Linked DNA regions of Botrimarina mediterranea. The protein of the gene in region 2 interacts with the protein of the main gene of each other region in a pairwise test. Links are inferred from orthologs where the notes say so. Each region holds a gene or a part of one and is shown on either strand. Other genes may lie near its edges.

What was found.
Region 1: the proteins of Spa11_RS13740 (region 2) and lpdA interact in binary tests that used the Escherichia coli proteins (3 or more experiments, as listed by UniProt). The link is inferred for Botrimarina mediterranea from one-to-one orthologs.

The regions. Positions count from the first base shown.
Region 1 is NZ_CP036349.1:5,374,518-5,381,494, reverse strand. What follows is about bases 3,988-6,977. They hold lpdA (dihydrolipoyl dehydrogenase), read right to left. Parts: upstream 6,200-6,977; coding sequence 4,775-6,199; downstream 3,988-4,774. Other genes in these bases: fmt (methionyl-tRNA formyltransferase), read right to left, coding at 6,617-6,977; aceE (pyruvate dehydrogenase (acetyl-transferring), homodimeric type), read right to left, coding at 3,988-4,631. Outside these bases: Spa11_RS20655 (STAS domain-containing protein), read right to left, coding at 1-189; Spa11_RS20650 (2-oxo acid dehydrogenase subunit E2), read right to left, coding at 376-1,782; more of aceE, read right to left, coding at 1,896-3,987. UniProt on the Escherichia coli protein: Lipoamide dehydrogenase is a component of the glycine cleavage system as well as of the alpha-ketoacid dehydrogenase complexes.
Region 2 is NZ_CP036349.1:3,574,900-3,581,908, reverse strand. Bases 2,089-5,110 are described here. They hold Spa11_RS13740 (ATP-dependent helicase), read right to left. Parts: upstream 4,735-5,110; coding sequence 2,443-4,734; downstream 2,089-2,442. Other genes in these bases: Spa11_RS13735 (DNA-directed RNA polymerase subunit alpha C-terminal domain-containing protein), read left to right, coding at 4,996-5,110; Spa11_RS13745 (PilZ domain-containing protein), read right to left, coding at 2,089-2,128. In the rest of the region: Spa11_RS13755 (SAM-dependent methyltransferase), read right to left, coding at 1-909; peptide-methionine (R)-S-oxide reductase MsrB, read left to right, coding at 1,087-1,467; more of Spa11_RS13745, read right to left, coding at 1,475-2,088; more of Spa11_RS13735, read left to right, coding at 5,111-5,298; Spa11_RS13730 (DUF3592 domain-containing protein), read left to right, coding at 5,416-6,765; Spa11_RS13725 (hypothetical protein), read left to right, coding at 6,762-7,009. UniProt on the Escherichia coli protein: A helicase with DNA-dependent ATPase activity. Unwinds DNA duplexes with 3'-5' polarity. Translocates on single-stranded DNA with 3'-5' polarity. Initiates unwinding more efficiently from a nicked substrate than double-stranded DNA.

The DNA.
Region 1 (6,977 bases), 1.8 Mb from region 2 along the record:
CGACACGTCGTCCATCTCGAGGACGACCTGCTGGGCGCCGCGGGCGTGGACCTCGTTCCAGAGGCCGTCGGCGAGCCTGAACTGCCCCGGGCCCCCGGGTGGGTGCAGCCGCACGCAGAGCCAGCCGCCGATGTCCTCGAAGGTCGACCGCCAGCCGTCGAAGAGGTCCACCGTCGAGGCCTCACTCATCGTAACCGCCTAGAGAAGGAACCACAGATGCACACGGATAAACACGGATGCTTTATCGCTGTTGACGCAGTTTAGCCTTGGTTGCGTCAGCAATGCAAAGAGTTGTAGGAGCCTGCAGCAGTATGCAGCTACTCCTTTCAGCTCTTCATCCGTGTCCATCGGTGTTTATCTGTGGTTCCAAAAAAATCACGGCGCCAGAAGGAGGCGGCCCGGGGCGGCGAGGAAGCCCTTCAGTTCGTTGACGAAGCGGGCGGCGTCGGCGCCGTCCACCACGCGGTGGTCGTACGTCAGCGACAGGGGCATCACCAGCCGCGGCTCGATCTTCGCGTCCTTGCCCTTGCCAATCACCCACGGCAGCATGCGGCTGCGGCCGACCAGCAAGATCGCCACTTCGGGCGGATTGATGATGGGCGTCGAGTACGTGCCGCCGACCGCGCCCATGTTGCTGATCGTGAACGTGCCGCCGCGCATCTCGTCGATGGCGAGCGCTCCCTCCCGAGCCTTGTCCACCAAGCGGTCGAGTTCGCGGGTGATCTGCGAGATGCTCAGCCGGTCGGCGTCGCGGATCACCGGCACCACTAGGCCGCGATCGGTGTCGACCGCCACGCCGATGTTGACGTACTCCTTGTAGATCACCTCGCCCGCTTCCATGTCGACCGAGGCGTTGACGATCGGGTGCCGCTTTAGCGCGCCGGCGATCGCCTTGATCAGGAACGGCATCTGCGTGAGCTTGAGGTCCTGGGCGGCGTAGTCTTCTTTGCTCGCCAGGCGGATCTCTTCGAGCTCCGTGACGTCGACGTCGTCGAAGTTCGTCAGCTGCGGGATGGTCGTGTAGCTAGCGACCATGTTCTTGGCGATGGTCTGCCGCATGCGCGACATCCGCTCGCGACGTACGGCGCCCGCGGCGTCGCTGCTGGGCACGCCGGGCCCACCGCTCGGCGCCGCCGCGCGGGCCTGCTCTTGAGCAGCGCGGACGTGGGCCTGCACGTCGTCCTCGGTGATGCGACCGCCCGAACCGCTGGCTTGAACGCGACGCAAATCGACGCCCAGCTCCCGAGCGAGGCGACGCACCGAGGGGCTTGCCGCGGCCGAGGCGCCTTGGCTCTCGCTCGCGACGGCGGCCGGCGCCGGCTTCGCGGCGGGGGCGACGGGCTTCGGCGCAGGCTCGGCCTTCGGGTGGTGAATGCCATCGGCGAGGTCCTCGGCCTGGGCGTCGCCATCGGCGTCGTCGTCAGCGGGTTGGGGCTCCGCCTTCTTCGCCGTCTCTTGCTTCGGAGCCGGCTTGGGCTCTTCCGCCTTGGCCTCTGCCTTCGGTGCCTCGGGCTTTGGCGCTTCTTCCTGCTTCGGTGCTGCCTCGCCCGCTTCGATCTCGAAGATCGCCGCGCCGACGGCCACCGTGTCCCCTTCTTTCACGAGGACCTTGGTGATCTTCCCGGCCGACGGGCTGGGGACCGGGACGGTCGCCTTGTCGGTCTCGATCTCCAGCAGGTCCTGCTCGACGGAGACGGTGTCCCCCTCCGACACGAGGATCGAAAGGATGTCGCCCGACTCGATGTTCTCGCCGAGGCTGGGGAGGGTGATTTCAGATGGCATGGCGACTATTGCTGCTATTGTTGGAACCGCGAATCGACGCGAATTATCGCGAAGAAGATCAATTAGCGTCGATTCGCGTTATTCGCGGTTTCACTTCTTTGAATCAGATTGGGCTACGCGTACAGCGGCGACTTCTTCTCGCGGTCATAGCCGAGGTCGTTGATCGCTTGATCGACGACGCTCGCGTCGAGCTTGCCGTCGCGGCTGAGCTTGTAGAGCGTCGCGATGACGATGCTCTCCTTGTCCACCTCGAAGTGGCGGCGGAGGTTCTCGCGGCTCTCGCTGCGGCCCATGCCGTCGGTCCCGAGGCAGTACATCCCGTTGGGGGCGTACGGCAGGAGCTGCTCCGACAGGGCGCGGAGGTAGTCGCTGGCGGCGATGATCGGGCCCTCGGCGCCGGCCATCTGCTGCTCGAAGAACGAATGCCGACGCGGCGCCGCCGGGTTGAGCATGTTCCAGCGCTCGCACTCTTGCGCGTCGCGACGCAGCTCGGTGTAGCTAGTGACGCTCCAGGCGTCGCTCGACACGCCGTAACGCTCGGCGAGGATCTTCTGGGCGTCGAGCGTGCTGTGCAGGATCGAGCCCGAACCGAAGAGCTGCACGTGGTGCTGCTTGTTCTGAGCATCGACACTGCTCACCTTGTGCATGCCGCGGACGATCCCCTCGATGACCGCCGGGTCGGGCTGACCGTCGGCGCCCTTGGGGATCTCCGGCATCATCACGTTTTCGTTCTCGACCATGATGTAGTAGATGCACGTCTCGTTCTCGACGTACATCTTCTGCAGGCCATGGAAGACGATGACGGCCGTCTCGTAGGAATAGGCCGGGTCGTAGGCGCGGACGGTGGGGAACGCGATGGCGTTCACCAGCGAGTGGCCGTCTTGGTGCTGGAGCCCCTCGCCGTTGAGCGTGGTGCGCCCCGCGGTGCCGCCGAGCATGAAGCCCTTGGCCCGCATGTCGGCGGCGGCCCAGATCAGGTCGCCGATGCGTTGGAAGCCGAACATCGAGTAGTAGATGAACATGGGGATCATGTTCACGCCGTGCGAGCTATAGGCGGTGCCCGCGGCGTTGAAGCTGCTCATCGAGCCCGCTTCGGTGATGCCCTCTTCGAGCAGCTGGCCGTCCTTCGCTTCCTTGTAGTAAGCGAGTTGATCGGCGTCGACCGGCTCGTAGAGCTGGCCGGCGTGGGCGTAAATGCCGATCTGGCGGAACAAGCCCTCCATGCCGAAGGTGCGCGACTCGTCGGGGACGATCGGCACGATCTGCTTGCCGATCTTCTTGTCACGCAGCAGGTCGCTCAGCAGGCGGACGAAGCCCATCGTCGTGGACATTTCCTTGCCGGGCGCTTGGCTGACGAGCTTGTCGAGCGTCTTGCCGTACTCGGCGAGCGTCGGCACCTCCATGGTCACCGGCTGCGTCGAGCGCGCCGGCACCGAGCCGCCCAGCGCTTCGCGGCGCTCGCGGAGGTACTTCATCTCGGGGCTGTCCTTCGGCGGCCGGTAGAACGGCGCCTCGGCGACGCGCTCGTCGCTGATCGGGATGCCGAACCGCGTGCGGAACTCGCGGAGCTCTTCCTCGTTGAGCTTCTTGTTGTTGTGGGTCATGTTGCGACCCTCGCCCGCCTCGCCGAGGCCGTAGCCCTTGATCGTCTTGGCGATGACGACGGTCGGCTTGCCGTTCTTCTGGGTGACAGCGCGTTGGTAGGCGGCGAAGACCTTCTCGGGGTCGTGGCCGCCGCGCTTCATCTTCTCGAGTTTCTTGTCGGCGAAGTTCTTCACGCGCTCGGCGAGCTCGGGGTACTTGCCGAAGAACTTCTCACGGATGTAATCGCCGCCGGCGACGACGTACTTCTGGTACTCGCCGTCAACGACTTCCATCATCCGTCGAGCGAGCAAACCGTCGTGGTCGGCTTCGATCAGCGGGTCCCAGTCGCCGCCCCAGACGACCTTGATGACGTTCCAGCCGGCGCCGCGGAACGCGCCTTCGAGTTCTTGGATGATCTTGCCGTTGCCACGCACCGGCCCGTCGAGCCGTTGCAGGTTGCAGTTGATGACGAAGATCAGATTCTCAAGATGCTCGCGCGACGCGAGCGTGATGGCGCCGAGCGTCTCGGGCTCGTCGCACTCGCCGTCGCCGAGGAAGGCCCAGACGTGCTTCTTCGAGCAGTCCTTGATGCCGCGGTCGGTGAGGTACTCGTTGAAGCGGGCCTGGTAGATCGCCATGATCGGCGCGAGGCCCATCGACACCGTCGGGAACTCCCAGAACTCGGGCATCAGCCACGGGTGCGGGTAGCTAGAGAGCCCGCCCCCTTCGCCCATCTCGCGGCGGAAATTGACGAGGTTCTGCTCGGTGAGCCGGCCTTCGAGGAAGGCGCGGCTGTACATGCCCGGGGCGGCGTGGCCTTGGTAGTAGACTTGGTCGCCCGAGAAGCCGTCCTCGCCGCGGCCCTTGATGAAGTGGTTCAGCGCGACTTCATACAGCGTTGCCGAACTGGCGAACGTGCTGATGTGACCGCCCGGCGAAGCGGGGTCGCGGTTGGCGCGGGTGACCATCGCCATCGCGTTCCAGCGGACGTAGCTCTTGATGCGCCGCTCCAACTCGCGGTCGCCCGGGTAAGCGGGCTGATCCGTCCGGGGGATCGTGTTGACGTAAGGCGTCGTCGCCGTGAACGGCAACTCGACGCCGCTCCGCACCGCGGCCGACTCGAGCGCAGCGAGCAGTTCTTGCGCGCGCTCGGGGCCACGGTTCTCCAGGACATACTCGAGCGATTCGAGCCATTCGCTCGTTTCGACCGGGTCCACGTCGTTAGGAATCGGCGAGGCGGGAACTTTGGCGTTGGCGCTGGCCATAGGAGTACCTAGGTCGGATTAACCACAGAGCTCATCGAATGCCCAATGACCAAATCCCAATGACCAATGCAGCTAGTTTCGAGCATTGGTCATTGGGGCTTGGTCATTGGTCATTCATAGATTCTCACTCGGTGGTGGACTCTTTACTTACGTTTTGGCTTGTAAATCTCTGTCGCCGTGCCCAGGTGGACTTCGCCGGCGAAGGCGATCGTTTCGCTGAGCGTTGGGTGCGGGTGGATCGAGCTGGCGATGTCGTGGACGTTGCAGCCCATCTCGATGGCGAGCACGGCTTCGGCGATCAGCTCGCCGGCGCCGGAGCCAACAATGCCGCAACCCAGCACACGCTCGGTCTTAGGGTCGATGATCCACTTGGTGAGGCCGTCGGTGCGGCCGTTGGCGGTCGCCCTACCAGAGGCCTGCCATGGGTAGGTGGCGACCTCGACCTCGCGGCCCGCCTTCTTGGCTTCCTCGACGGTGAGGCCGGCCCACGCGATCTCGGGATCGGTGAACACGACGGCGGGGATCGCCTGGGCGTCGAACGCCGACGGCTTGCCGGCGATCACCTCGGCGGCGATGCGGCCCTCGTAGGCGGCCTTGTGGGCGAGCATTGGGTCACCCGCCACGTCGCCGATCGCGAAGATGTTCGGGTCGCTGGTCCGCTGCTGCGTATCGACCTCGACGAAGCCGCGCTCGTTGACCGTGACCTTCGTGTTCTCCAGGCCGAAGCCCTTCGACACGGGCCAGCGGCCGATCGAGACCAGCACGCGGTCGAACTTGACCGTGTCGTTCAGCTCGGGACCTTCGATCTGCACCTCGACCTTGTCGCCCACATCCTTGAGCCCCGCCACCTTATGATTAAGCAGCACGTTGGCGAACCGCTCCTTCACCCGCTTGGCCAGCGGGCGGACGAGGTCACGGTCGGCGCCCGGGAGCAGGCCGTCGGCGAGTTCGACGACCGTCACCTTCGAGCCGAGCTCGTGGTAGACCGTCCCCATCTCGAGGCCGATATAGCCGCCGCCAACCACCAGAAGTGACTCGGGGATGTCCACCAGCGCCAGAGCGCCGGTCGAATCCACCACGCGCGGCGAACCAATGTTGAGGAACTTCGGCATCGCCGGGACGCTGCCGGTCGCCAGGATGCAGTAGTCGAACGTGAGCTGCTCGTCACCGACGATCGTTGAGGCGCCTTTGACGGGCTCCAAATTGAGAGTCTTCGAATCGACGAAAACGCCGCGGGCGTGGATCCGCTTCACCTTGCGGGCGTCGGCGAGCTTCGCCAGACCGCCGGAGAGGGTCTCGATAACCTCTTCCTTGCGGGCGCGGACCTTGTTGATGTCGATCGAGGGCTTCGCGAACTCGACGCCCCAGTCGGCCAGCTCCTCGGCCTCGGAGATCACCTTGGCGGTGTGCAGCAGGGCCTTGCTGGGGATACAGCCGCGTAGGAGGCACGTGCCGCCCAGACGCGGGTCGGCTTCGACGATTGTCACTTCCAGGCCAAGGTCGGCTGCCAGAAACGCAGCGGCGTAGCCGCCCGGTCCGCCGCCAAGAACTACCACCTGAGAGTGCATCGTCGATTCGGGTCCTGTAGCGGGGCCAGCAGTTGGTGGGAGGCTCTGATAGGAGAGACGCACGCCGAGCGGGCGACGTTCGGCCCCTCTCTCACCTACAAGGGAGACTCGGCTTATCGACGCTGCCGCAAGGGCGGGCTGAGCCGGCTGCGACGGTTCTGCGTCCGTCAGCGTAAATCTATTCCGCCAAAGCCGTTACAGCCCCTAGAGTTTACCCACGGCGTCGGGAGGCACAATGGGCTGAACAAGACAGGCAAACGCGACAAAAAGGGCGCTTCGGCGAGCCGGCGACGTCAGTCGTCGGAGGAACTCGGGGCCCGCTTCACTCCGACGACTGACGTCGCCGGCTCGCCGCCCCTCTCTATGTTGGGTTGTGTACCCGCTGCAACTCCGGGCGCGGACGCTCCCGGCTCCCCGTCACTCGGGTTGGAGTACGGTTCCCACGGCCAGCGCTGCCCCGCGCAGCCACTCCTCCGCCGCCATCCGTCGCTTGCCCGCGGGTTGGACCTCGAGCAGCTCGACGGCGCCTTCGCCGGTCGCGACGACGAGCCGTTTGTCGACCGCCAGCACCTCGCCGGGCAGCCCCTCGCCGGGGACGATCTCGACCCGGTCCACGGAAAGCCGCAAAGGCTCGCCTTTGGGTTGGGGTACGTACGCGTACGCCCGGGGCCAGGGCTGGAGGCCGCGGACTTGGTTCTTGATCGCCGGGGCGGGGCGGGACCAGTCGATCCGGCCGTCCTCCTTCTTGAGCCGCGGCGCCTTCGTCGCCAGTGACTTG
Region 2 (7,009 bases):
GTCGAGCGTGTACTGCGGCGCGCAGTTGATGTCGGCGGCGATCCAGTCGGCGTCGGTGATCTCATCGACCGCGATCTCGTTGGCCCGGGCGCGCAGATGCTCGAACTTGGCGTGCGTAGCGATCACCGGATCGACCTCGGCCGGATCGACGCCGACGACCGACATGCCGGCCTCAAGCAGCGCCTGGCTAGCGCCGCCCGGCGCGCAGCCGAGCTCGACCCACAAGTCTCCTCGCTGCGCCGGCAACGCCGACCAGCGCAGGCCCTCTTGCATCTTCAAGTACGCGCGCGAGACGGCGTGCCCGGGCAGTTCCAGTCGCGGCACGCCCCCCGGCCAGCGGTCGATGCGGCTGCGAAGCGCGTGGGCGCCGATCCACCACTGGTTCGGTTCGACCATCGCGATGTCGAGCGCGACCTTGATGGACCCCTTGCCGGTGGTCGCGGCCTTGTCGGGGGGCGGCGCCTTCTCGCCCCCTTCGCTGCGATCCACCAGGGCCCCCGCGGGCGCCGCGTCACGGATCGCGGCGACAGCGGCGAGCGTCTCGGCCGTAGGACCGGGCTCAATGCTGTTCTCACCCGGCAGGTCGTTGTCGCGTGCCCAGACGTGCAGCGCTAGCGGGCCCGACGCCGTCAAGCCACGGGTCGCTTCGTGTTCCCAGAGACGGGCGGCAAGGCTCAACGGATCGGACGACGGCGCCTCGACACGGCCGTACGACAAGCCGATGGTGCGAGCGAAGGTGAGCCGCACGGGCTCGAACCGCTCCGGTGACGTCGGTGCTGGGAGCTTGAACGTCACAAACCCCGGGCGTGAAAACGCGAACTTCCACCCCGACTGACGCGCCGCGACCTCTGCCTTGAGGGCAGGCTCAACGCCCGGCTGACAGGCGCAGTAAGCAAACTCAGTATCCACGAATCTCTCAGCTTCCGAACGACGAAGGGTTGAACCACGAAGGAACTAACCACAAAGGAACGAAGGAACGAAGTAAGTAGGATGCTTTTTCAATCCTTCCCCTTTGTTCCTTCGTTCCTTTGTGGTTCTTTATAGTAACACGGATAGGTCCCCAGCCCCATTGCCCAGCACACCACCATGGCTGAATCTAGCGACGAACTCCGGGCCCGGCTCAGCGACGAGCAGTATCAGGTCACCCAGCATTGCGGCACCGAGCGACCGTTCTCCGGCGCCTACTGGGATCACAAGGAGCCCGGCGCGTACCACTGTGTGGTGTGCAGCGAGCGGCTGTTCGATTCGACGACGAAGTTCGACTCGGGCACCGGCTGGCCGAGCTACTTCGACGCCACCGGCGGCGCCGTCACGACGCGTCGCGACGAGAGCCACGGCACGGTCCGCGAAGAGATCATCTGCGCGAAATGCGGCGCCCACTTGGGCCACGTCTTTCCGGACGGCCCGCCGCCGACGGGCTTGCGCTACTGCGTGAACTCCGCGTCGCTGGCGTTCGTGCCGGAGTAACGCATCGCTAGGTCGTCTTGATGAACTCGCAACCGAGCTTCGTCACGCCGTACGCCGTCGTGCGCCAGCGCACTTGGCCGACCGCTTGCACGCCGGGATAGCCCGCGACGGCGAAGTCGATGAGCATTAGATCAGCGATCGCGTCCCCGGTGCGCATCAGGCCGACGCCTCCGACCGAGATGTTGAGCAGCGTCATGTCGTACGCCTCGGCGATCGCGCGGCCTTGTTCGTTCAGCGGCACAACGACGACGGGCGCCGACAAGGCATACCGCACGCTTCGCCGGCGTTCGACACGCTCGCAATCTTCGCCGAAGAACGCCGAAAAGACTTTGCTGCCCGAGGCGAGGAAGCTGTTCGTCGCACCGTGCGCGGCGGGTGCGCTCGGCGCATCGGTTGGCGGCTCGAGTTGCGGCAGCGCGATGCCGTTGGTGCTACGCCCTTCGGTGAAGTAAACCTGCCCGCACTCGGGGCACGACACCGGGGCGGCCCAGAATCCTGGCCGTGGCGCCGGCCACGGCAGGTCGCGGTTGCAACCAGCGCAGTTGCCGATCAGGTGGGACTCCAACGCCGCGGCCGGCGTTTGCGGAACCTTGCCGATGTTGCAGAGGAAGTTGAACTCGTTGTCGAATTGGGCCACCAGCTGTTCGATCTCGGTTGACATGATCAACCCTCGTAGCTGTGCCGGCTGTGAGATATCGCTGCCTCGTCAGCCGTTAGGGCGAGGCAGTGGGCGCGAAGTGCGTCACAACGTCGCAGGAAGATTCGAATGCGATTGGTCGGCCCGTGGGGATTTTCCACATGGTTTCTCAGTGACCACCCGTTTCAGAGTGCGTTTTGTGACGGGCATGCCGACAAAGCCAAGCGCGATGCCGCAGCCTTTTCGTATTCTCACGATGGCGCACGGACTTCCCAAAGTGGATATCCACTATCTGGGTCTTTATGACTTGCTTCGCAAGGGGTGACAGACGGGTGGCGCTACTTGCCGAGCGGCCGCAACGGGCTGAAGGCGAGGACGAATCGCTTCTCGCCGTGGTCGGGGAAGATCACCGCGGCGCGGCGGCCCTTGCCCGAACCGCTGAGAGTGAGCACCGTTCCGACGCCGAGCTCGGGGTGCTCGACCTCCATCCCGATCTTGAACGCGTCGGGCGAAACGCGCATCGCCCCCATCCCGCCCGCAGAGAGCAGCGTCGCCGCCGTCTTGATGGCCGGCGCTTCGACCGTGACCGGCTCAGGCGCTTTGGCAATCGGTTCGTGGCGATAGACCTCTTCGTCCGGCGCGTCGCCCCAATCGCCGATCAGATCGTCCGGCGCCAGGCCGAGGTCGTCCGTTGCGGCAAGCTGCGCGAGGTCCATCGTGTCGGTCGGCAACTCCATCAAGAAGCTGCTGGGGATCGCGATGCGGCGCTGGCCGCGGTAGTCCCGCCGGAGGGCGTGGCTGAGCTGTAGCTCTTGCTCGGCGCGGGTGATGCCCACGAACGCCAAGCGGCGTTCCTCTTCGAGCTGCGTCGGATCGTTCGCCGAACGCTCGTGCGGCAGGATGCCGTCCTCGACCGCAAGCAAGAACACGACCGGGAACTCCAAGCCCTTCGCGGCGTGGAGCGTCATCAGCGTCACCTTGTCGTTGTCGTCGTCCCAGCCGTCGGTCTCGTTCACGAGCCACGTGCGTTCGAGATAGGCTTCAAGATTCGCCTCGGCCCCTTCTTCCTCTTCCATGGCCTCGTCGAACTGCCGCGCGTCGGTGAGCAGCTCTTCGATGTTCGCCAGCCGGTTGAGGTCCTCTTCGCTATCGCTCCCTTGCAAGTGCTTGCGGTAGCCGGAGTGCTCGAGCACGGCGCTGACGGCTTCTTCGGCGGGGCCGCCGACGTACGCGTCGAGCGTATCCATCAGCGTGACGAACTTGGCGACGAGCGTTGCGGTGCGCTTCGTGACGCCATCGATCTGCGCCGCGTCGCGCGCGGATTCGAGCAGGGAGATGCCGTGACGGTACGCGTAATCGCCGAGACGCTGGATCGTCTTCGCCCCGATGCCGCGCGCGGGCGAGTTGACGGTCCGCTCGAAGGCGAGGTCGTCCTTCGGGTTGTTCATCAGCTGACAGTAGGCCAGCACGTCCTTGATCTCACGCCGCTGATAGAACTCCTGCCCGCGCACCATCTGGAAGGGGATCTGCTGCTGGCGGAAGACGCGTTCGATCGCCCGCGACAGCGCGTTTACCCGATAGAAGACGGCAAAGTCACTCCAGCGCCGGCGGCCGCTGCGGACCGCGTCGCGGATCGCCGTGGCGACGCCACGGGCTTCGTCGTCACCATCCGCGTAAGTGACGAGCCGCACGGGCGGGCCTTCGGGATTCTCGGTGAACAGCGACTTGGCTTTGCGTTTCTTGTTCTGAGCGATCAGCGTGTCGGCGACCGACAAGATCGCCGGCGTGCTGCGGTAGTTCTGCTCGAGCCGCACGACCTTGACGCTCGGATAGTCGTTCTCGAACTCGAGGATGTTGTTGAGGTCCGCGCCGCGCCAGCCATAGATCGACTGGTCGGGGTCGCCCGTCGCGGCAAGGTTCGGGTGATCGACCGACAGCGCGCGGAGCAGCACATACTGTGCGCGGTTGGTGTCCTGGTACTCGTCCACCATGACGTAGCGGAAGCGCTCGTCGAGATTCGCGCGCAGGTCGGCGTCGTCGTGCAGCAGCCGCGCGATGTGCAGCAAAAGGTCATCGAAGTCCACCGCCGACGACGCGATCAGCCGCTGCTGATATGCGGGGTAAACCGCCGCGACGATTTCGGACAGCGGGTTGCCCGGCCGCGGCTTGAACTCCTCGGGGCCGATCAGGCGGTTCTTCGCCTTGCTGATCGCGGCGGCGATCCGGTCGGGCGTGTAGCCCATGACGGGGATCTGCAGCGACTCGATCACCCGCTTCAGCGTCTGGCGCGCGTCGCCCGCGTCGTAGATCGTGTAGTTGGGGTCGAGGCCGACGCGCTCGGCGTACTTCCGCAGCATCTTCGCGCCGAAGCGGTGGAACGTGCTCACCCAGACCTTCTCACCGGGAGCGAGCCGTTCGACGCGCAGCCGCATCTCGGCGGCGGCCTTGTTGGTGAACGTCAGCGCGAGGATCTGCCACGCCGGCACGCCGAGCGACAACAGGTGGGCGATGCGGTGCGTGACGACGCGGGTCTTGCCCGAACCCGGCCCGGCGAGGATCAGCAGCGGGCCATCGACATGCTCGACCGCTTCACGTTGGGCGGGATTGAGGCCTTCAAGGAGTTTCGTCACAGCGGGTCCGTCCGATTTGCCAGTAGCAGCGGCGCGCGCCAGCTCGTCGGCAGCGCCTTAACAGAAGTCTACGGGCCGGCGCCGGCGCCGGGCCACCCGCTAGCACACCGCGGGGTCCCGTGATTTGTGGAAAAAGTGGCGAAAATGCTCCCCGAGTCGGCGGCGAATCGCTAAACTCCGCGACAATTCTGCGGCTCGGACGGAGCTAGCCGCCGCGCCGCGTGCAGAACCACAACACGCCACAAGGGAGGGAACCCCGACATGAAGACGCGTATTCCGGTCGACAAAGTTCAGGCCGCCAGCGACGATCTCCAGCGTCGCCTCGAGATGAGCACCGCCGAGATCGGCCTCGCCGTCCGCACGACGAATTGCCTGGAAGAGAAGGGCGTTTTCACGGTCAACGACCTGTTGCACTGTTCGCCCGAAGACCTGCTGAGCATCTCGAACTTCGGCGAGAAGACGCTTGAAGAGGTCTACAAGGCCTTGGAAGGGGTCGGCTTCTACCGCCCGGCCCGCCAGCAGGCCGCCCCTGCGATGGCCCCCCTCGCCCGCCGGGCCAAATAAGCCCTTCGACCAGTTGGTCCGATCCACCAACTGACGGGCGCTAGCGCCGGAAACTAGACTAGAGGCGGGGGCGGATGTCCGCTCCCTTCCGCCCCGCCTCGTGGTCTGCCCTGCTGGATGCGTCGCCGCTTTCCCCTCTTGCTGAAGAAACGCGGCCGTCGCCGCACCGGTTCGCCGGTGTGGGCGTTGGTGGGTGAGTCGCTCTACTACGCGATGTTCGTCGCGGCGGGCGTGATCGGCCTGTGGTGGAGCCTGTCGGATGTCTTGCTTCCCGAGTGGCGCCTCGCGCGGCGTTCGCTCGGTTTCGTCGAGACCACCTGCACCGTCCGTGGTCAGCGCGTCGCCAAACGACCGGGCCTCGCCGAAGAGGAATACTGCCCCGAGCTCGAAGTCGAGTTCACTCCTGTGGGCGCCGATCCGGTGCGGGTCTGGACCCGCCACGGCGTCGGGCGCGACACGCCGAGTGAGAAGGAAGCCGCCGCCGAGCTGCAGCGATTCCATCTCAGCGACCGGCTCGAATGCTGGTACGACCCCGAGGACCCCGCAGAGGTTTTGCTCAGCGTGCGGCGGCGCTGGTGGCCGTGGCTGGTGCTCTCGATCCCGATCTCGTTGGTCGTGATCGGCGGCACGGGTCTCGTGCGGAGTCTGGTGCGTTCGCAGACATCGCCCGAACGCCGCTCAGCGCAAGTCGCGATCGGGCTCGGTTTAAAGCCGGCGAACGCCACAGCGTTGCGGCCGACGATTGCTTCTGGGCTGCCGTCCATTGAAACGCTTGCGGATAGCCCCGGAGTCGCACGGACCCACCGCCTGCCGGTGGATGGCGCCAGCGGTTGGCGCGTTGCGGGGATGGCGACCCTCTGCTTGGTGTGGAATCTGCTGGTAGCGTTGTTCGCCTATCAGATAGGCGTCGGCTACTTCCCGGTCTGGCTGCGGGTGATCCTGGCTCTCTTGGTCGCGACGCCGCTGGCGGTGATCGGTTGGCGGATGACGATGTCCACTTGGCGCGAGACGCGCGGCGTGGGTGGCGCCGGTTCGACTCGGGTCGAGATCGATCGCTTCCCGCTCGTCTCGGGGGAGCCGGCGCAGGCGACGCTGCTGCAATTCGGCCCGGCGCGGTTGCGTGCCTTGGAGGTCGATCTCGTTTGCGACGAGATCGCCTCGTTCCGCCAGGGGACCGACAGCCGCACCGCAACGGTTGAGGTGTACCGGCGGAGCCTGCTCGCAGAGAAGCGGATCGACGCGCCCGCCGGCGAGGCGTTCCGGCGTGAGCTCGAGGTCCGCACGCCGACGGCCGGGCCGCACTCATTCGTGTCGCCGAACAACGAGGTGCGTTGGTCGATCGAGGTCACAATCACGCCCATCACCCGCGCCGAGGTGCGTCGTCGGTTTCCGTTGTGTGTTCATCCGCCGGCGATCGACCGTTCGGACGAGTTCGTCTCCACCGCGACGATGGAGGAGGTCGGATGAACGAACCCGTTGTCGAAGACGAAGGCGCGCAACTATGGGTCGATCGTGGCGCGCGGCGTTACGCGCCGGGCGAGCTGCTCACGGGCGGGTATCGCTTGGCTGATTGGCGCGACGACGACCTGACGGCGATCGAGTTCTCGGTGCTTTGGTACACCGCGGGGCAAGGCGAGGAAGACTTCTTCGTCCATCACTTCGATCGGCAGAAAGCCGCGGTGCTGCCAAAGCGTCACGACGAGACGCCCTA